DNA from 2 places in the Streptomyces sp. NPDC005181 genome. Region 2 is predicted to be linked to the other one. Evidence: riboswitches for the same ligand, from Rfam matches in the RefSeq annotation. Region 2 holds a riboswitch; the other holds the start of a gene.
What was found. Region 2 has a riboswitch for S-adenosylmethionine ahead of thrC (threonine synthase). Riboswitches for the same ligand answer to the same signal wherever they lie in the genome.

Region 1 (8,592 bases), on a different contig from region 2:
AGCACCTTGACCTGGGGGACCTCGGCGAGGCCTTCACGGACTCGGGTGACGAGCTGCTGCTCCCGGGCGACGAGGCGGTCGAAGCCGGCCTCGGTGAGGGCCTTGCAGGCGGAGGCGATGGAGTAGACACCGATGACGTTGGGCGAACCGGCCTCGTGCCGGGCGGCGGTGGAGTGCCACTCCACGTCCACACCGCCGTCGGTGCGCCGGGCGACCTTCCGCGAGGCGCCGCCACCGGCCAGGTACGGCTCGGCGTCCTGCAGCCAGTCGGCGCGACCCGCGAGGACACCGGAGCCGAACGGCGCGTACAGCTTGTGTCCGGAGAAGGCGACCCAGTCGACGTCGAGCTCGTCGATGTCGACCGGGTGGTGCGGCGCGAGCTGTGCGGCGTCCAGCACGATCCGGGCCCCGTGCGCGTGGGCGGCGGCCGCCAGCTCCCTCACCGGCCACAGCTCACCGGTGACGTTCGAGGCACCGGTGACGCAGACCAGCGCGGGGCCGTAGGGGTCACGGTCGGCGAGCGCCCGCTCCAGCGTCTCGACGGCCTGGGCCGGGGTGCGGGGAGCGTTGAGGTAGGTGACGCGGGCGTCGCGCCAGGGCAGCAGCGAGGCGTGGTGCTCGGTCTCGTACACGAAGACCTGGCAGTCGGCGGGGATCACCGCGGCCAGCAGGTTCAGCGAGTCCGTCGTCGACCGGGTGAAGATCACCTGGTCCTCCGCGCGGCAGCCGAGAAACTCCCCGACCGCCTTGCGGCTGTTCTCGAAGAGGTCCGTGGAGAGCTGCGAGAGGTAGCCGGCGCCGCGGTGGACGCTGCCGTAGTACGGGGCGTACGCGGCGACGTCCTCCCACACCCGCTGCAGGGCCGGGGCGCTGGCCGCGTAATCCAGGGCGGCATACGTGACTTCTCCGCCGGTAGCGAGTGGAACAGTCACATCCTTGCCCAGAACGGGCAGCGGGGAACAAATGGTCTGGTCGGTGGCAGCGGTGACGACGGACATGGCGAACTCCCGTAACAGGCAGGCGAATTCACTGCGCCGGCAGGTACGCGGCAGCGCAGGAAGCAGAAAAAGGGGGTGCGGAGAGGGGCCGGACCGGGCCCTATCGCATTCGCTTGCTCACAAGAGGCTCCTTGAGGACCAGGACCCCAGGGATGTGACATTCACAGATGTCGAGGGGTCCGCGCTTGCCGCAGACCTCGCTGCCTACGGCCTGGTCTTCACCCGGGGCACCCCGCCACGGACGGAGGGTTGCCGGACAGCGGGCCGGGGCCGTAGTCGCTGTCACTCATGACCTGCCCAGCATCTTGCCATACGTGCGTCGACGCGCAAGGCGCAGTCCAAGATCTGGACTGCGCCCTGGGCCGCAGTTCCCGTTCGTTCAGGCGTTGCTGACCGTCACCCAGCGCTCCAGCGCCGCCCGGGCCGCACCCGAGTCGACGGACTCGGCGGCCTTCGCGATCCCGGCGGCGAGCTGCTGGTTCAGCGTGCCCTCCCCCGGGTCCAGCGCCACCAGCGCCGCCGCCGAGTTGAGGAGCACGGCTTCGCGTACCGGACCGGTCTCACCGGCCAGCAGCCGGCGGGCCACATCGGCGTTGTACGAGGCGTCGGCGCCGCGCAGTGCCTCGACGGGGACCAGCTGGAGGCCGACGTCGCGCGGGTCGAAGGCCTCCTCGCGCACCTCGCCGTCCCGGACCACCCAGATCCGGGAGGTCGCCGTGGTCGTCAGCTCGTCCAGGCCGTCGTCGCCGCGGAAGACCAGCGCCGAGTTGCCGCGCGCCGCGAGCACGCCCGCGACGATGGGGGCCATCTTCAGATCGGCGACGCCGATGGCCTGGGAGCGCACCCGGGCCGGGTTGGTGAGCGGGCCGAGGATGTTGAACGTCGTCTGCGCGCCGAGCTCCTTGCGGGCCCGCGCCGCATAGCGCAGGGCGGGGTGGAACTTCACCGCGAAGCAGAAGGTGATGCCCGCCTCCTCCGCCACCTCGACGACGCGCTGGGGGGTCAGCTCCAGATTGACGCCCAGCTTCTCCAGGACGTCGGAGGCGCCGCTGGCCGACGAGGAGGCGCGGTTGCCGTGCTTGACGACCTTGGCTCCTGTGCCCGCGACGACGATCGCGGACATCGTGGAGATATTGACCGTCTTGGCGAGGTCGCCGCCGGTACCGACGATGTCGACCGTGCGGCCCGGCACCTGGATCGTGGTGGCGTGCTCGTACATGGCGCGGACGAGTCCGGTGACCTCGTCGACGGTCTCGCCCTTGGAGCGCAGGGCAACGGCGAAACCGGCGATCTGCACGTCGGTCGCCTCGCCGCTCATGATGTTGTCCATCGCCCACGCGGTGTCGTCGGCGCTCAGGTCCTCGCCGCGCAGGAGAGCGTTCAGCACGCCGGGCCAGGAACGAGCCGCCACGCTGTCGCCGCCGACCGGGGTCACCACGTTCATGGTCCGCTCCTGGGGGTCCACCGCCGATAAGGGTATGGACCCCACCCTATCGAGCGCACGGGACAGCAAAGAGCCCCGTCCATCGAATGGACGGGGCTCCCGCTGTGGCGATCAGTTGAGGCGATCAGTGGTGGCCGTGGCCGCTGGTGATCTCCTTGTACTCCTCGGCAGTGGGCTTTTCGATCTGGTTGTGCTCGCCGAAGTAGCCCTTGCTGAGCTTGGCCCGCAGCTTCTGCATCGCGGGCACCTTGCGCTCGACACCGTTCTCGTCGACTGTCGGGCCGATCTCGACCGGCTTGTACTGCTCGTGCGCGGTGAGCATGTGCAGCTGCTCGGGGCCGAGCGGCTCGTGGATCTCGACGAACTCACCGTGCGGCAGGCGCTTGATGAGACCGGACTCACGTCCGTGCAGCACCTTCTCCCTGTCGCGGCGCTGAAGGCCGAGGCAGATCCGCTTCGTGACGATGAACGCCAGGACCGGCCCCACGAAGATGAAGATCCGGACGAACCACGAGATGGAGTTCAGCGAGAGATGGAAGTGCGTGGCCCAGAGGTCGTTGCCACCGCCGATGAAGACGACGAGGTACTCCGTGATCCACGCGACGCCGAAGGCCGTCCGGGTCGGGGCGTTGCGCGGGCGGTCCAGGATGTGGTGCTCGCGCTTGTCCCCGGTGATCCAGGACTCGACGAACGGGTAGACCGCGATCACGGCCAGCACCACGCCGAAGGCCATCAGCGGGATGAACACGCCCAGGACGAGCGTGTGACCCCAGAGGTTGATCTCCCAGCCCGGCATCACTCGGATCAGACCCTCGGCGAAGCCCATGTACCAGTCGGGCTGGGCGCCGGTGGACACCTGGTCCGGACGGTACGGACCGAGGGCCCAGATCGGGTTGATCGAGGCGATCGCCGAGATGACCGCGATGACACCGAAGACCAGGAAGAAGAAGCCTCCGGCCTTCGCCATGTAGATCGGCAGCAGCGGCATACCGACGACGTTCTTGTTGGTGCGGCCGGGACCCGCGAACTGCGTGTGCTTGTGGTAGAAGACCAGGATCAGGTGGCCGACCACGAGACCGAGCATGATGCCCGGCAGCAGCAGGATGTGGATCGAGTAGAACCGGGCGACGAAGTCGCCGCCGGGGAACTCTCCGCCGAACAGGAACATCGAGATGTACGTGCCGACGATCGGCATGGACAGGATCGCGCCCTGGGTGAAGCGGACACCCGTACCCGAGAGCAGGTCGTCCGGGAGCGAGTAGCCCGTGAAGCCGGTGAACATACCCAGCACGAACAGCAGGAAGCCGAACAGCCAGTTGATCTCACGCGGCTTGCGGAACGCACCCGTGAAGAAGACGCGCATCATGTGCACGAACATCGCGGCCAGGAAGATCAGCGCGCCCCAGTGGTGGATCTGGCGGACCAGCAGACCACCGCGGACGTCGAAGCTGATGTCCAGCGTCGAGGCATAGGCCTCGGACATCCGGATGCCCTGCATCGGCTCGTACGAGCCGTGATAGACGACCTCGTTCATGCTCGGGTGGAAGAACAGCGTCAGATACACACCCGTGAGGATGATGACGATGAAGCTGTAGAGGGCGACTTCACCGAGCATGAAGGACCAGTGGTCCGGGAAGATCTTGCGCATGTTGGCCTTGGCCAGGGAGTAGATCCCGAGCCGGCCGTCCGCCCAGTCGGCCACCCGCTCGCCGGCGGGCGCGTTGCGCTTCGTGTCGGTCACAGTACTCATCCGCGCTCCCAGAATGCAGGACCGACGGGCTCTTCGAAGTCACCGAGCGCCTCGAGGTTGCCCTCGCTGTTCACACCGATCCGCAGCTGCGGAAGGGAGTGACCGGCCGGACCGAAGATGACGCGGGCGCCGTCGGAGAGGTCGAAGGTGGACTGGTGGCACGGGCAGAGCACGTGGTGCGTCTGCTGCTCGTACAGGCTGATCGGGCAGCCGACGTGGGTGCAGATCTTCGAGAAGGCCACGATGCCCTCGTGGGCCCACTCGCGCTCGCGCTTGTCCTTGATGTTCTCCGGCTGGATACGGATGATCATCAGCGCAGCCTTGGCGATCTGCGTCTGGAAGTCGTGAGCGTCCTCCTCCAGACCCTCGGGCATGGCGAAGGTCAGCGAACCGACGACGACGTCCTCGGGACGCAGCGGCTGCATCGTGTTCACGTTGATGAGCTGCTTGCCCTTGGACCACAGGGTCTGACGGAGCTTCTTCTCCGGCAGCGGACCGAGGTCGCGCAGCAGCATCACGCCGGAGAGCGGCACCAGAGCCAGCGCACCGAACAGGGTGTTGCGGATCAGCTTGCGCCGGCCGAACGCGGATTCCTCGGCACCGGCCGCGAAGTCGGCGAGAACCTTCGCCCTGACCTCGGGCTCCGCCTCGATGGCGTGCCGGTCGTCGGCGACCTCTTCGTCGGACATCAGGGTGCGCGCCCAGTGGACGGCGCCCGCGCCGATCGTGAAGAGAGCCACGCCCAGGGTCAGCCCGAGGGAGAAGTTGAGCGCGCTCACATGGCCGAACGGCCAGATGAACACGATCTTGTCCACCGGGAAGATGACGTACGAGGCGATGAAGCCGATGGTCGCCAGCATGGACAGCACGAACAGGAGCGCGACCGTGCGCTCGGAGCGCTTCGCGGCCCGTTCGTCGATGTCCTGGATGCGCGGCCGGTGAGCCGGCAGCCCCGGGTTGGCGAACGGGTCGTCCGCGACCTCTACCGCGCCGTGCGCGGCTTCCTGCTCAGCGGGCAGGTTCTCTTCTGGAATCTTCTCTTGGCTACTCATGACTTCTTGGCCTTAGCGGTGTGGGCCGCGACCCAAACGGCAACTGCGACGAGTGCGCCCAGACCGAAGATCCAGGCGAACAGACCCTCGCTGACCGGACCGAGCCCGCCCAGCTTGAGGCCACCAGGGGTCTCGGACTCGGCGCTGTTCACGGTCTTGATGTACGCGATGATGTCCCGCTTCTGCTGCTCGGGCATCGTCGAGTCGGGGAAGGACGGCATGTTCTGCGGGCCGGTCTGCATGGCCTCGTAGATGTGCTTCGGGTCCACTCCCTCAAGGCTGGGCGCGTACTTGCCCTTCGTCAGGGCACCGCCCTCGCCGGTGAAGTTGTGGCACTGCGCGCAGTTGGTACGGAACAGGTCGCCACCCTTGGCGATGTCCGCACCGTCAGGGCTGACCTGGTCCTCGGTCGGCACGATCGGGCCGGCGCCGAGCGACGCGACGTACGCCGCGAGCTGGTCGATCTCGGCCTGGCTGTAGATGTTCTTCTTCTTCGGTACCTGGGCACCCGGCTGCTGGGCCGGCATACGGCCCGTGCCGACCTGGAAGTCGACGGCGGCGGAGCCCACGCCGACCAGGCTCGGCCCGTCGGACGTGCCCTGACCGCCGACTCCGTGGCAGCTGGCGCAACCGACGGAGTACAGCTTCTTGCCCTCATCGATGGCGAGGGACTGGGCGGTGTCGTCGGCCTGCGCCTTGCTCGCGGGCGCAAACGCGGCGTACAGCCCCCCAGTGGCCGCCAGCGCGAGGAGTAGTACGACAACCGCCGCCAACGGATGGCGTCGTCGTGCGGAGAGCTTTTTCACGGATTACCCCGGTGTCAGGATCTTCTGCGTCGATGCTGGATGTGGTTCGGGTTCGAGCCCGGTTACTTGATCATGTAGATCGTGGCAAAGAGGCCGATCCACACGACATCGACGAAGTGCCAGTAATAGGACACGACGATGGCGGCGGTCGCCTGTTCGTGGGTGAACCTCTTGGCTGCGTATGTCCTGCCCAGTACGAACAGGAAGGCGATGAGACCGCCTGTCACATGCAGACCGTGGAAGCCGGTGGTCAGGTAGAACACCGAGCCGTACGGGTCGGAGGACAGCGAGAGGCCGTCCTTCTTCACCAGCTCGGTGTACTCCAGGACCTGGCCTCCGACGAAGATCGCACCCATCACGAAAGTGATCACGAACCAGGCACGGAGCTTCTTCACATCGCCCCGCTCCGCGGCGAAGACGCCGAGCTGGCAGGTGAGGGAGGAGAGCACCAGGATCGTGGTGTTCGTCGCCGAGAACGGGAAGTTCAGGGCCGAAGCCATTTCCTTCCAGTGGTCGGGTCCCATCACCGATCGCAGGGTGAAGTACATCGCGAAGAGGGCCGCGAAGAACATCAGCTCGGAACTCAACCAGATGATGGTTCCGACGCTGGTGAGGTTCGGTCGATTGACCGACGGGTGCGCGTGCCCGGTTTCTACTGTCGTTGCTGTCGCCACGATCGACATTATGTCGGTCGCTTATCCCGCCCTCACTCCCGGGGGTGCCGTTCGGTGTGTCAGCAGCGTGTGTCCTGCCCGAACGGCCCATCGAATCGCTGTCATTACCGGTGCTGACAGGCTGTCGGTCGGAGTACGATCCGCGCATCGGTTCATGCCCCGAGAGCCCCGAAGACACAGATGTCACGGAGGAACAATGCAGCCGACCGCCACGGTCCTGGTCTACAGCGACGACGCCAACACCCGTGAGCAGGTGAGGCTGGCCGCCGGTCGCAGGCCTGCGGCGGACGTGCCACCGGTGGAGTTCGTGGAGTGCGCCACGCTGCCCGCCGTCCTGTCCGCGCTGGACAGCGGCGGCATCGACGTGTGCGTGCTGGACGGCGAGACGGCCCCGGCGGGCGGCATGGGCGTCTGCCGGCAGATCAAGGACGAGATCTTCCACTGCCCGCCGGTGCTGCTGCTGATCGGGCGCCCGCAGGATGCCTGGCTGGCCACCTGGAGCCGCGCGGACGCCGCGGTGACCCTGCCGGTCGAGCCGGTCGAGTTCGCGGACGCCCTGGCCGCTCTGCTGCGCAGCAGGCTCTGCGTACAGTCCTGAGTCCCACTGCGGCCCGGCACGCGGTTTCGTCGCGGGCCGGGCCGTTTCATGTCCCTTCGAAGGGCGGTGCACTCCCCTGGCCGGTCAGACCTCGGGGCGCAGGCGCGCCGCCTGCACGGTGTTCGACCGGTCCGGGGTGGCGTTGTTCTGCAGGGCGCTGCCCTGCTGCCATTTCGCCCAGGACAGGTTCCAGTCGCCGTAGCCGTTGTCGAACGGTGTCATCGTGGAGCCCTGGCTGCCGACGACGGAGACGAGGTCCCCCTCGCGCACGGTGTTGTAGAACCACTGGGCCTGGGCGTTGCTCATGCCCGTGCAGCCGTGGCTGACGTTCGCGTACCCCTGCGAGCCGGTGGACCAGGGGGCCGCGTGCACGTACTCGCCGCTCCAGGTGACGCGGGTCGCGTAGTAGACCAGCAGGTCGTACCCGTCGCCGGAATCCGCCGAGATGCCGATGGTCTCCCCGCGCATGCGTACGGAGTACTCCTTGCTCAGCACGACCTTGACGCCGTTGCGGGTGTCGAAGCCGGGCCTTCCGGTGGTCACCGGGATGGTGTTGATCACTACTCCGTTGCGCTTGACCGTCATGGAGTGCGCGGCGGCGTTGGTGATGGCCTCGATACGGTCGCCGGTAGTGATCTTCAACGCTTTCGTGGGGGCCCCGTACAGGCCGTTGGCGACTTTTATGCCGGCCATGGTGCTGCTGACCTCGATCGTGGCCCGGGCCGGCCAGTACTCCTGCGGGCGGTAGTGCAGGATCTTGTCGTCGACCCAGTACCAGGAGCCCGGCACGGAGGGCGTGGAGCGGACCTTCAGGGAGCGCTCCACGGTGGCCCGGGCGGCCTTGCCCTTGACCGGAGCGCTGAGTTCCGCCGTAATGGGCTGTCCGACGCCGTAGGTGCCCGCGTGCGGGCCGAAGGTCACTTTCAGGAGCTTCTTCGCCGGGGCCGTCTCGAAGGAGAGCGTACGGCTGCCCGGGGCGCCGTCGTCGTCCTCGACACTGACCCTGACGGTGTAGCGGGTGCCGGCCGCAAGCGGGACGGTGGAATGCCAGCGCAGCCCGTCCGCCGAGAGTTCGCCCGCGAGATGGTGCCCGGCGGTGTCCACCGCGGCCACGTCGGTGATCCGGCCGTCGTCACCCGTTGCGGTGACTTCGAGAGGCTTGTCGGGATCGGCCTTCTCGTCGCCCTCCGGGGCGTTGGAGGAGATCTCGTCCGCCGCGTCGTACGGCTGTTCGGCGAGCGGGTGACCATCTGGCCCGCCACAGGCGGTC
Region 2 (13,109 bases):
GGAGGCGCGGGCGACGGCGGCCGACGCGGCGGCGATCGCGGAGAGCCGGCCGCCGTGGAACTTCACGGCGTTCTCGGAGATCTGCAGGATGGCGGGCGCCCCGGCGCGCTCCGCGCCCGCGGCGATGGCCTCCGCGTGCTCCAGCGTGATGACGTTGAAGGCGGCGATCCCGCGGCGGTCGGCCTGGGCGGCCGAGACGAGTTCACCGGTGCTGATGAGCGGCATGCTGACCCCTGAAACTTCTGATGGTGCGGGATGGTGCTGGAGCGTGCTGTGCGGCTCAGGCCGTCGTCGGTGCGTACTCCTCGACACCGACGCGCGACAGCAGCTCGTCGTACGCTGCCCGGTCGAACTCCCCGGCCGCCGGGGCCAGCACCGTCGCCGTTGACAGTGCCACCGCCCTGCGCAGCCGGTCCGGCCAGCTCAGGCCCTCGACGAGCCCGGACAGCAGTCCGGCCACCGCGGAGTCGCCCGCCCCGGTCGGGTTGCCCGCGACCCGGGCGGGCGGCGCGGCCCGCCAGGTGCCGTCGCGTGTGACGGCGAGCATGCCGTCCGCGCCGAGCGAGGCTATGACGCCGTGCGCACCGCGGCGGCGGGCGTCGCGGGTGGCGCGCAGCGGTTCGCGGGAGCCGGTGAGCCGGGCGAGCTCGTCGGCGTTCGGCTTGATCAGGTCGGGGCGGGCGGCAATGCCCCGGCGCAGCGGTTCGCCGCTGGTGTCGAGAAGGACGGGGACGTCGGCGGTGCGGGCCAGGCGGACCAGTTCGGCGTACGCGCCGACGTGGATGCCGGGCGGCAGGCTGCCGCAGAGGGCGACCGCGTCCGCTTCGCCGAGGAGCTTTCGGTACGTGGTGAGGAAGGCGGCCCATTCGCCGGTGGTGACGAGCGGGCCCGGTTCGTTGAGCTGGGTGGTGTCGCCGGTGGACGCGTCGACGACGGCGATGGTGCGGCGGGTGTTCCCGGCGACGGCGACGAGTGCGTCGCGCGGCGGGAGGCCGGCCAGCAGGTCGCGGAGCACTGCTCCGGTGGCGCCTCCGGCGAAGCCGGTGACCACGGTCTCGTGGCCGAGCGTGGAGAGCACCCGGGCCACGTTGAGGCCCTTGCCGCCGGGGCGTTCCGAGATGTCGCCGACGCGGTGGCTGGTGTGCGGCACCAATGCCGGTACGCCGTAGGTCAGGTCGAGTGCCGTGTTCAGCGTGACCGTGAGGATCACCTCGGTCACTCCTTCGATCCGTGCCGGAACGCGGATCCCTTGCCAGAACGCGCTTTCCCTGCTGTTTACGAAGCGATCATGCCAAAGAGACGGCGGTCGGCCCAGACCTCGGGACCAACCGCCTTCTCTTCGTTACGTATACGACCCGCCGTCAATAATGGGCAGAATTACGCAAGATGGGGCTCAATGAGCCAATCGCCCTTGCGCATGACGCCCTTGAGCGCGAAGTCCGCGTCCAGGACCACCAGGTCGGCGTCCTTGCCCGGCTCCAGCGAGCCGACCCTGTCGTACACGCCGAGCAGGCGCGCCGGGTTGGCGGAGAGGGACTGCACGACGTCGTCGACCGGGATCCTGTCGAGAGTGACGGCACGGCGGAACGCGGTGTCCAGGGTGAGCGTGGAGCCCGCGATCGAGCCGCCCTCGACGAGCCGGGCGACGCCGTCCTTGACCTCGACGGCGAGCGGGCCCAGCTGGTACTGACCGTCGCCGAAGCCGGCCGCGTCCATCGCGTCCGTGATCAGCGCGACGCGGGCGGCGCCCGCGTGGTGGTAGGCCAGCTCCAGGGCAGCCGGGTGCAGATGTGTGCCGTCGTTGATCAGCTCGACGGTGATCCGCTCGTCCTCCAGGAGCGCGGCGATCGGGCCGGGCTCACGGTGGGCGAGCGGCGGCATCGCGTTGAACAGGTGGGTGGCGACGGTGGCGCCCGCGTCGATCGCCTCGACGGTCTGCTCGTACGTCGCGTCGGTGTGTCCGATCGCGGCGATCACCCCGTGCTCGGCGAGCAGCCGCACCGATTCGATGCCGCCCGGCAGTTCGGTGGCGAGCGTGAACATCTTCGCGGTGCCGCGCGCCGCGTCCACCAGCTTGCGGACCTCGGCCGGGTCCGGGTGGCGCAGCAGCTTCTCGCTGTGTGCGCCCTTGCGGCACGGTGAGATGAACGGGCCCTCGAAGTGGATCCCGGCCAGATCGCCCTGTTCGACGAGCTCGGAGAGGATGCCGGCCCGCTGGGCGAGGAAGTCCATCTCGCCGGTGACGGTGGAGGCGACCAGGGTGGTGGTGCCGTGCTCGCGGTGGGTGCGGACGCCGGTGAGGACCTCGTCCACGGTGCCGGAGGTGAAGGATGCGCCGCCGCCGCCGTGGTTGTGCATGTCGACGAAGCCGGGCACGACCCAGTGGCCGGTCAGATCGACGGTCCGGGCGCCCTCGTGTGCACTGCCGGCGATCCGGGTGCCCTCGACGATCACCCGTCCGTTCTCGACGGTCCCGGTGGGAAGAACCACCTTGGCCCCTGCGAGAACCGTGCTGTCTGCGCGTCCGGCCATCAGGCGGATACCTCCGTGGAGAGAAGATCCCAGGCGAGCAGCCCTGCACCCAGGCATCCGGCGGTGTCCCCGAGGGCCGCCGGGACGATGTGGGGCAGCTTCTGGAACGTGACGCGTTCCTCGACGGCCGCACGGAGTGGTACGAACAAGGTTTCCCCTGCCTCTGCGAGTCCGCCACCGATGATGAGCGTTCGAGGGTCCAGCAGGGTGAGCGCGGTGACCAGCCCGGCGGCGAGTGCGTCGACCGCGTTCCGCCAGACCCGTACGGCCGCGGGATCGCCCGACGCGACGGCCTTCGCGCAGTCCGCCGCATCGGCCTCGAGGTCGCCCGACGCGGTGGCCCAGGCGCGGCTGACCGCGGAGGCGGAGGCCAGGGTCTCCAGACAGCCGCGCTGTCCGCAGCCGCAGTCCGGCCCGTCCGGCCGGACGACGATGTGCCCGATCTCGCCCGCGTATCCGTGCGCGCCCGCCTCGATGGTGCCCGCGATGCCGATGGCCCCGGCGATCCCGGTGCCCAGCGGTACGAAGAGGAAGCGGTCGGCGCCCTTGCCCGCGCCGATCCGGCCCTCGGCGAGGCCGCCGGTCCTGACGTCGTGGCCGAGCGCGACGGGCACTCCACCGAGCCGCTCGCCGAGCTTGTCCCTCATCGGTACGTCGCGCCAGCCGAGGTTCGAGGCGTAGACCGCGATCCCGTTCTCCGCGTCGACGATGCCGGGCACGGCGACACCGGCCGCGGCGGCGCTCTCGCCGAAGTGTTCCTCGCCGTGGGCGCGCAGCTCCGCGGCGAAGGCGAGGATCGACTCCACGACGGCGTCGGGTCCGCGCTCCCTGCCGGTCGCGCGCCGGGCCTCGTGCAGCAGGGTGCCGTCGGCCCCGACCAGGGCGGCCTTCATTCCGGTGCCGCCCACATCGAGGGCGATGACGTGTTTCACGGGAGACAGTTTCGCCCGCCGGACCCCGATAGGTCTAGTCCACTATCGCTGTTTGTTGCGCATCCATACAAAACGAAGCGGGCGGTCGGCGCGGCCGAGGGCTCAGGGCGCCAGGATCACGCTGCGCGAGAGATTGCGCGGGTGGTCCGGGTCGTATCCCTTCGATTCCGCGATCTTGACCGCGAGCCGCTGGGCCCTGATCAGATCGGCCATCGGGTCGGCCGTGGCATGGGCGACCAGGGTGCCGCCGACCCCCGCGACCTCGCCCGCGAGCCCCTCGGGCAGTGCGCCGAACACCCACGTGACGCGGTTCGGTCCGGTGATCGAGATCGGTCCGTGGCGGTACTCCATCGCCGGGTACGCCTCGGTCCAGGCGCCCGCCGCCTCGCGCATCTTGAGTCCGGCCTCCTGGGCCAGCCCGTAGGTCCAGCCGCGTCCCAGGAACGTCCACTGCTCGGCCGCGACGACCGCCTCCGCCAGCGGCTCCGTCACCGCGAGCTCCGCGTCGACCGCTGCCTCGGCGACCGTCTTCACCCCCGCCGGAAGCGGGCCCGCGGCCTCCAGACCGGCCCGCAGGAAGGCCAGCGCGGTGGTGGCGAACCGGGTCTGGACGACCGACTCCTCGTCCGCCCAGTCCAGTACGGCCACGACGTCGGCGGCTTCCCTCACGGGCGTCTTCGGGTCGGCGGTCAGCGCGACGGTGGTCACCTTGCCGCGCAGCTCACCGAGGAGGTCGAGCACCTCGGTCGTCGTACCGGAGCGGGTGATCGCCACGACCCGGTCGTACGGACGTCCCGCGGGGAACTCCGAGGAGGCGAACGCATCGGTCTCGCCCTGCCCGGCCGCCTCGCGCAGCGCCGCGTACGCGATCGCCATGAACCAGGAGGTGCCGCACCCGGTGACGGCGACGCGCTCACCCGGCCGCGGCAGTCCGTCGAACACGGCCCCTGCCTCCGCGGCACGCCGCCAGCAGTTGGGCTGGGTGGCAATCTCTGATGCGGTACGGGACATGCTGGACGGCTCCTCGGTGCGTGGGGGAACGGTAACGACGGGTCGGTGCAGAACAGCGGGCACGGAAAGGTGCAGACCATGAAGTGCCGTGTGCCGACATGTACTTAACAGTCGGTCCCGTTCCCGTGCAATGACACCCGGACCATCCGGACACAGGTCCGGTTATGTTGCAGAAGCGATACTTCTCTGGTGTAGACCTTCCTCGGCGACATGGGTAAAAATCGCAGCTCATCCGGACGGTCGGGTGTTCACCTAATCGATGAGGATGGACTGGCTGTGCAGCGGCACTACTTGGGACTGACCGCGGCGGTAGCCGCACTCGGCATGGTGGCAACGTTGTCGGGCTGCGGCACCGGCAGCGGAGCGGGGGACGTCACCCTCAAACTTGTCGCGGCCGACTACGGCAACAGCGCGGCGAACAGCTCCGAGAAGTACTGGGACGAACTCGCCAGGAACTTCGAGGCGTCCCACGACGGCATCAAGGTCGACGTCAACGTCTATTCGTGGAAGGACGTCGACCGCAAGGTCGCCGAGATGGTGAAGAAGGGTCAGGCCCCGGACATCGCGCAGATCGGTGCCTACGCGGACTACGCCAAGGCCGGGAAGCTCTACAGCGCCGACGACATGCTCGCCATCCGCACCCAGGCGAACTTCCTGCCGCGGCTGGCCGATGCGGGCGAGTACAACCAGACCCAGTACGGACTGCCGTTCGTCGCCAGCACCCGGCTGCTCTTCTACAACAAGAAGTTCTTCAGCCAGGCGGGCCTGGACGCCCCGAAGACCTGGGACGACATCCGTGACGACGCTGCGGTGCTCAAGCAGCGTGGCGTCACCTACCCGTTCGCGCTGCCGCTCGGTCAGGAGGAGTCCCAGGCCGAGACGATGATGTGGCTGCTCAGCGGAGGTGGCGGCTACACGGACGACGTCGGCTCGTACGACATCGCCTCGGCCGAGAACGTCAAGGCGTTCGACTGGCTGAAGACGAACCTGGTCGACAAGGGGCTGGTCGGACCGGTGGCTCCCGGAAAGCTGGACCGGGCGAAGGCGTTCGAGGCGTTCACGAGCGGCAAGGTCGGAATGCTCAACGGGCACCCCACGCTGATGCAGGAGGCCGAGCAGAAGGGCGTGCAGGTCGGCATGGTGCCGCTGCCCGGCATCAGCGGCCCGACCGAGGGGTCGATGGGCGTCGCCGACTGGATCATGGGCTTCAAGCAGAACAACCACCGTCAAGCCATCGGTAAATTCTTCGACTACATGTTCGATGACAAGAACGTGGTGGCCTTCGCCGACGAGTACGACCTGCTGCCGGTCACCGACAGCGCGTCCGCGGTGATGGAGACGGACGCCAAGCACAAGTCGCTGCGGAAGTTCCTTGAGGCGCTGCCGAACTCGGATTTCTACCCCGTCGGCAAGACGTCGTGGGCGCGCACGAGCGAACTGATCAAGCAGAACATCGGCAAGGCGGTGGAGCCGGGCGGCAGTCCGGCGGGTGTGCTGGCCGAGATCGCGCGAGGGGCGGCGGCAGCAGAAGCGGCGAAGTAGCGGGATGCGGCGCGGGCATTATGTTGGCTGATATGACCGCCCCCGAGAACGACTCCCCCGGTGCGGAGAGCCCGGACACGACGCAGCCGGGGCTCTCCGAGCGGGAGCGTGCGGTACTGGCCGTGGAACGGCGGTCGTGGCCCGGGCCGGGCGCGAAGGAGCGGGAGATCCGTGAGGGGCTGGGGATCTCGCCGACACGCTACTACCAGCTGCTGAATGCGTTGCTGGATGACCGGCGGGCGCTGGAGGAGGACCCGGTGACGATCAACCGGCTGCGGCGTGTGCGGGAGGCCCGGCGCGGGAGGCGGTAGCCGGGGGCTGGCCCCCGGCTCCGGGAAGGGGCGGGCAGGGGAGCAGGCCCGCCGCAGGCGCAGCCGTAGCCGCCCTGCGTCGCCCCCGATAGGCTCGCCCCATGGGAAGCAACCCAGAGCAGCCCCTCCCCATCCCCACCACACAGGCCGGCCGCGAAGGCCTCGCCGCCCTCCTGGCCCGGCCCGACCGCGCCGTGGTCGCCCTCGATTTCGACGGCACCCTCGCCGACATCGTCCCGGACCCGGACCAGGCCCGCGCTCACCCCGGCGCCGTCGAGGCCATCGCCGCGCTCGCCCCGAAGGTCGCCTCCGTCGCCGTGATCACCGGCCGCCCGGCCGGCGTCGCGGTCCGGTACGGCGGCTTCGCGGGCGTCCCGGGCCTCGACCACCTCGTCGTCCTCGGCCACTACGGTGCGGAACGCTGGGATGCCGTCTCCAGCACCGTTCACGCCCCCGCCCCGCACCCCGGAGTGGCGGCGGTCCGAGCCGAACTCCCGGGCGTGCTGGACCGGTTCGACTCCTGGCACGGCACATGGATCGAGGAGAAGGGACAGGCGGTCGCCGTCCACACGCGCCGCGCCGCCGACCCGCAGGCCGCATTCGAGGCGCTGCGTGGCCCGCTCGGGCGGCTCGCGGCCCGGCACGGGCTGATCGTCGAACCGGGGCGCCTCGTCCTGGAACTGCGCCCGCCCGGCATGGACAAGGGCGTGGCGCTCGCCGAGTACGTGCGGGAGACGGACGCCGAGTCCGTCCTGTACGCCGGGGACGACCTGGGGGACCTCGCCGCGTACGCCGCCGTGGAGAAGCTCCGCACCGAGGGCCCCGACGGCATCCCGGGTCTGCTGGTGTGCAGCGGAAGCGCCGAAGTGCCGGAACTGGCCGAGCGGGCCGACCTGTTGGTGCCGGGTCCGGGGGCCGTGGTCGACTTCCTCGCGGACCTCGCCCGGCGCCTCTGAACGGCCGCCCCGAACCATCGCCCCGAACCATCGACCCGAACCATCGCCCCGGACGGTCACTCCTGCCGCAGCTCCTCCAGCTGCTCCAGGAACCATCGCTGCGGCGGCAACGCAGTCGCCGCCGCAGCCAGCCGCTTCGACCGCTCCGCCCGCTCCCCGTCCGGCATCGTCAGCGCCTCGTGCAGCGCGGCGGCCGTCGCCGACACGTCGTACGGGTTCACCACGATCGCGTCCGCGCCCAGCTCCTCGTACGCCCCCGCCTCCCGCGACAGCACCAGCGCGCAGCCCTGGTCGGAGACCACCGGGACCTCCTTCGCGACCAGGTTCATGCCGTCGCGGATCGGGTTGACGAGCGCCACGTCCGCCAGCCGGTACGCCCCCAGCGAGCGCGCGAAGTCGTCGTTCACATGCAGCAGGACCGGGGTCCAATCGGGCGTTCCGTACGCCTCGTTGATGTCGTCAGCCAGCCGCTGCACCTCGGCCGTGTACTCCCGGTACACCGCCAGGTCCTGCCGCGACGGGTACGCGAACGCCACATGCACCACCCGCTCGCGCCACTGCGGGCGGGTGTTCAGCAGCTCCCGGTACGCCAGCAGACCGCGCACGATGTTCTTGGACAGTTCCGTACGGTCGACCCGCACGATCGTCTTCCGGCCGGTGCCGCCCACCTGCTCCCGCAGGATCGCCATGCGTTCGTCCACGTCCGGCTGGTGCGCGCGACGGCGCAGGAAGTCCGCGTCCGCGCCGAGGCCGTGCACGCCGATCCTCGTCCGGCCGGTGCCGCCCAGGACCTCCGTGCAGCACGCGGTGAACGCGTCCGCCCATCGCCGGGTCAGGAACGCCGCCCGGTCCGCGCCGAGCATGCCGCGGAGCAGCTGCTCCGCGATGTCGTCGGGCAGCAGGCGGAAGTAGTCGACCGGGGCCCACGGGGTGTGCGAGAAGTGACCGATCCGCAGGTCGGGGCGGAGGCCGCGGAGCATGCCGGGGACCAGGGCCAGGTGGTAGTCCTGCACCAGCACCGCCGCGCCTTCGCCCGCCTCCTCGGCGAGCGCCTGTGCGAAGGCCAGGTTGTACGCCTCGAACGACGCCCACTGCCGGCGGAACTCCGCGTCGAAGACCGGCTCCAGCGGCGTCTGGTACAGCATGTGGTGGACGAACCAGAGCACCGAGTTCGCGATGCCGTTGTACGCGTCGGCGTGCACATCGGCGTCGATGTCGAGCATCCGTACGCCCGGCTCGGCGATCCCGCGCCGGACCGCCTCCCGGTCCCCGTCGCCGAGCGCCGCGCAGACCCACAGCTTGTCCTCGACGGCGCTCAGCCCGGAGACGAGCCCGCCGCCGCCCCGTTTGGCGCTGATCGAACCGTCCTCGCTCAGTGCGTACGAGACCGGGCCGCGGTTGGAGGCGACGAGTACCTGGGCAGCAGACGTGATCACGTGCTCGGAGACCATGTTGCGGAATCTAGCCCGATCGCGAACCGCCCAAACGTGCGAAGTCAGGCCACCTCAGGCGGCGCGGCGCGAAACGTACTCCCTGATCTCCTGCATCGGCGGCCGCTCCTCCGTGTCCACGGCGTGCGTACGCGGAACGAAGCCGGTCTCACCCCGTTCGAACTGGGTGAGGGATGGTCGTACCAAGTGGCCGCGGGAAAGGCGCAGTTGGGCCGTCCGGTAGATCGCCGCCGCCATCCGGCCCAGCGCCTGCCCGTCCTGATGGCGGTGTTTCCTCACCCCCACATCGACCTGTGCCAGCGCGTCCAGCCCCACGGTGTGCAGCGCATCCACGAGCAGGCCCAGTTCCACTCCGTAACCGACCGGGAACGGCAGCCGCTCCAGCAGTGAACGCCGCACCGCGTACTCGCCGCCCAGCGGCTGGACGAAGCCGGCCAGCTGCGGCCAGTGCAGATTGAGCAGCGGGCGGGCCACCAGTTCGGTGACGCGACCGCCCTGACCTGCCGTGTCTCCGAGCGGGCGGTCGTACATCGCCTTGACGAACTGCACCTCGGGATCGGTGAGCAGCGGGCCGATGATGCCGGAGACGAATTCCGCGGAGAAGTCCTTCAGGTCGGCGTCTATGAAGCAGACGATGTCACCGCCGGTGACCAGGAGCGATCGCCAGAGGACCTCGCCCTTGCCGGGCAGCGCGGGAATCCGGGGGAGTATGTCGTCACGGTGCACCACCCGGGCGCCCGCCTTCCGGGCGACCTCCGCGGTGGCGTCCGTCGACCCGGAGTCGATCACCAGCAGCTCGTCGACCAGCTGGACCTTCTCCATCAGCTCGGCCCGGATCGTCTCGACGATCGCGCCGACCGTCGCCTCCTCGTTGAGGGCGGGCAGCACGACGCTCACACTCCCGCGCCGCGGATCCCTGGCCCTGGCGGCGACGAGCCGGTCCAGCGGGCGGTCGGCGGCCGACCAGGAACGCCTGGTCAGCCAGCGTTCGACCTCTTCCAGCACGGTCGATACTCCCTGTATGTGATCCATCTCGCGGTTCGGACGGCTCTCTCAACCGTCCGGTGCTTCGGTTACAGTCTTGAACAACGCGGATGACCCTCGCATGTCGGGGTCCTCCGCCGATAAATGCCTGGATCGGTGATCCAGTGCCACAGCGCTCATCCAGAGGGACTGAGGGAACGGCCCGTTGAAGTCCCGGCAACCCTCCTGCCGACCGCGAGGTCAGGTGGGGAAGGTGCCAATTCCGTCTCGTGGCGAAATGCGTCGCGAGGAAGATGAGGAGAAAGGGCCTCGCCATCATGGCTACGCAGACCGTTGCAGTGAGCACCAATTCTTCCGCCGACGCCGACGCTGTCGACCTCGGTCCCGCCGCGGCACTTTCCTGCCGCGAGTGCGGAGAGCGATTCGAGCTCGGTCCCCTTTTCGCCTGCGCGACCTGTTTCGGGCCGCTCGAAGTGGCGTACGACCTGCCGAGCGGCTCCCCGGACGAGCTGAAGAAGCGCATCGAGGCCGGGCCGAACAACATCTGGCGTTACGCGCCGCTGCTGCCGGTCCCCGCCGATGTCGCGGACAAGCCCAACATCAACCCCGGCTTCACCAAGCTGGTCAAGGCCGACAACCTCGCCCGCGAACTGGGCGTCACCGGCGGTCTGTACGTCAAGGACGACTCCGGCAACCCGACGCACTCCTTCAAGGACCGCGTCGTCGCGATCGCCGTCGAGGCCGCCCGCGCCTTCGGTTTCACCACCCTCTCCTGCTCCTCCACCGGCAACCTCGCCGGCGCCGTGGGCGCGGCGGCCGCCCGGGCCGGCCTGCGGTCCTGCGTGTTCATTCCGCACGACCTGGAGCAGGGCAAGGTCGTCATGGCCGCGGTGTACGGCGGCGAACTGGTCGGCATCGAGGGCAACTACGACGACGTCAACCGCTTCTGCTCGGAGCTCATCGGCGACCCGCTCGGCGAGGGCTGGGGCTTCGTCAACGTCAACCTGCGCCCGTACTACGGGGAGGGCTCCAAGACGCTCGCGTACGAGATCTGCGAGCAGCTCGGCTGGCAGCTGCCCGACCAGCTCGTCATCCCGATCGCGTCCGGCTCGCAGCTCACGAAGATCGACAAGGGTCTGCAGGAGCTGATCAAGCTCGGGCTCGTCGAGGACAAGCCGTACAAGATCTTCGGTGCCCAGGCCGAGGGCTGCTCCCCCGTCTCCACGGCCTTCAAGGCCGGTCACGACGTGGTACGCCCCCAGAAGCCGAACACGATCGCCAAGTCGCTGGCGATCGGCAACCCGGCCGACGGCCCGTACGTCCTGGACATCGCCCGCCGGACCGGTGGCGCCGTCGAGGACGTCAACGACGAGCAGGTCGTCGACGCGATCAAGCTGCTGGCGCGCACCGAGGGCATCTTCGCGGAGACGGCGGGCGGGGTGACGGTCGGCGTGACGAAGAAGCTGATCGAGGCCGGTCTGCTGGATCCGACGCTCACCACCGTCGTCCTCAACACCGGTGACGGTCTGAAGACGCTGGACGCGGTCGCCCCGACCACCGGCCCGACGGCGACCATCCGGCCCAGCCTCGACGCGTTCCGCGACGCCGGCCTCGCCCGCAGCTGACCCGACCACCGAGACGTCCACCCGGGACGTCCACCCGAGACGCAAGGAAGGCACCCACATGAGCGTCAAGGTCCGTATCCCCACCATCCTGCGCACCTACACGGGCGGTCAGGCCGAGGTCCCGGCCGAGGGCACGACCCTCTCCCAGGTGATCGAGTCGCTGGAGCAGAACCACCCGGGCATCGCCGCGCGCGTCCTGGACGACCAGGGCAAGCTGCGCCGGTTCGTGAACGTGTACGTCAACGACGACGACGTGCGCTTCGAGGGCGGCCTGGAGACGGCCACCCCGGACGGCGCCGGCATCTCGATCATCCCGGCCGTCGCGGGCGGCTGCTGACCTTCCGTCGCCCCGGCACGGACCCTCCACCGGCCCCGCGGCCGACTCCACAGCGTCACCGGAATTGCCCCCTCTGCGAGCTAAGCGGAGGGGGCAATTCTGCATGGTTAAGCGCGGTACAGTTGGGAAGTCCCCTTCGCTGCCCGTGCCGACCGCATATGAGAATGCGCCCGCCCGCGACAAGATGCAGCCAAAGTGCACGAACTCCTTGCGCCATAAGTGGCCTTTGCCCGGCCCGAGTTGCCCTGGAATCGCATGAATTCCGCATATTCGGGCGTTCGGTGCTGCCCAGAATTCTCGTCCGATTGACCTGTTGCAGAGGGCAGTTGGGCAGATACATTCGGCCGCGGTCGACGCGTTCCGGCGCACACACCCTCTCCTGTCGGAGGGTGAGTTCTGACCCGGGCCCGCGAAGTGCGGTCCTGTGCAAGGGCCAGTAATAGGGGAGTTAGGCATGGCTCAGGGCACCGTCAAGTGGTTCAACGCGGAGAAGGGGTACGGCTTCATCGCGGTCGACGGTGGTGCGGATGTTTTCGTCCACTACAGCGCGATCCAGATGGACGGGTACCGCACCCTCGAAGAGGGTCAGCGAGTTGAATTCGAAATCTCGCAGGGCCAGAAGGGGCCGCAGGCGGACATGGTCAAGCTCGCCGTCGGCTGAGCTCGGCGCGGTCGGCCAACGACACTACTCACGCATGAAGGGCCCGTACCCCCAGGGGGGACGGGCCCTTCACGCGTCATGCGGCCGTCGCTCCGCGCGCCGTCGCCCGGTCCCCGCGTTGTCCACAACCGTCGGGGGCGCTTGCACTCGTGGGGGTCGAGTGCTAATCATTGCGTTAGCACTCTCCAGGTGAGAGTGACAGAACTTGGACCGGGCCGGTGAGGCCCGCAGGCTTGGTGGGGCAAGGAACCGCCAGGCAGGCAGGCCGTCCGTCGCGGGCGCCACTCGGTCCGGAGAAATCCACCCCTGTCCGGGAGGACCACTTCACATGGCCAAGATCATCGCGTTCGACGAGGAGGCACGGCGCGGTCTCGAGCGCGGGATGAACCAGCTCGCCGACGCCGTCAAGGTCACCCTTGGCCCCAAGGGCCGCAACGTCGTCCTCGAGAAGAAGTGGGGCGCGCCCACGATCACCAACGATGGTGTTTCCATCGCCAAGGAGATCGAGCTCGAGGACCCGTACGAGAAGATCGGCGCAGAGCTGGTCAAGGAAGTCGCCAAGAAGACGGACGACGTCGCCGGCGACGGTACGACCACCGCCACCGTTCTCGCCCAGGCGCTCGTCCGTGAGGGCCTTCGCAACGTTGCCGCGGGTGCAAACCCGATGGCCCTCAAGCGGGGCATCGAGAAGGCCGTCGAGGCCGTCTCCGCCGCTCTGCTGGAGCAGGCCAAGGACGTGGAGACCAAGGAGCAGATCGCTTCGACGG

Region 1: it holds a riboswitch for S-adenosylmethionine, as region 2 does, so the genes downstream of both, ABZV38_RS37985 (aminotransferase class V-fold PLP-dependent enzyme) here and thrC (threonine synthase) in region 2, are expected to answer to the same signal.

Annotation. Positions count from the first base shown of each region.
Region 1 is NZ_JBEXID010000150.1:857-9,448, reverse strand. Features, by position in the region: gene ABZV38_RS37985 (aminotransferase class V-fold PLP-dependent enzyme) at 1-998, opposite strand, end outside; SAM riboswitch class IV at 1,175-1,292, opposite strand; gene trpD (anthranilate phosphoribosyltransferase) at 1,378-2,442, opposite strand; gene ABZV38_RS37975 (ubiquinol-cytochrome c reductase cytochrome b subunit) at 2,567-4,192, opposite strand; gene ABZV38_RS37970 (Rieske 2Fe-2S domain-containing protein) at 4,189-5,244, opposite strand; gene ABZV38_RS37965 (c-type cytochrome) at 5,241-6,050, opposite strand; gene ABZV38_RS37960 (heme-copper oxidase subunit III) at 6,113-6,733, opposite strand; gene ABZV38_RS37955 (hypothetical protein) at 6,921-7,322, shown strand; gene ABZV38_RS37950 (Ig-like domain-containing protein) at 7,407-8,592, opposite strand, start outside.
Region 2 is NZ_JBEXID010000062.1:25,071-38,179, forward strand. Features, by position in the region: gene ABZV38_RS29225 (class II fructose-bisphosphate aldolase) at 1-225, opposite strand, end outside; gene ABZV38_RS29230 (1-phosphofructokinase family hexose kinase) at 281-1,210, opposite strand; gene nagA (N-acetylglucosamine-6-phosphate deacetylase) at 1,378-2,532, opposite strand; gene ABZV38_RS29240 (ROK family protein) at 2,532-3,464, opposite strand; gene ABZV38_RS29245 (sugar isomerase) at 3,567-4,475, opposite strand; gene ABZV38_RS29250 (extracellular solute-binding protein) at 4,800-6,017, shown strand; gene ABZV38_RS29255 (DUF3263 domain-containing protein) at 6,050-6,328, shown strand; gene otsB (trehalose-phosphatase) at 6,430-7,284, shown strand; gene ABZV38_RS29265 (trehalose-6-phosphate synthase) at 7,341-8,735, opposite strand; gene ABZV38_RS29270 (glucosyl-3-phosphoglycerate synthase) at 8,790-9,740, opposite strand; SAM riboswitch class I at 9,893-10,019, shown strand; gene thrC (threonine synthase) at 10,037-11,344, shown strand; gene ABZV38_RS29280 (MoaD/ThiS family protein) at 11,403-11,681, shown strand; gene ABZV38_RS29285 (cold-shock protein) at 12,136-12,342, shown strand; gene groL (chaperonin GroEL) at 12,671-13,109, shown strand, end outside.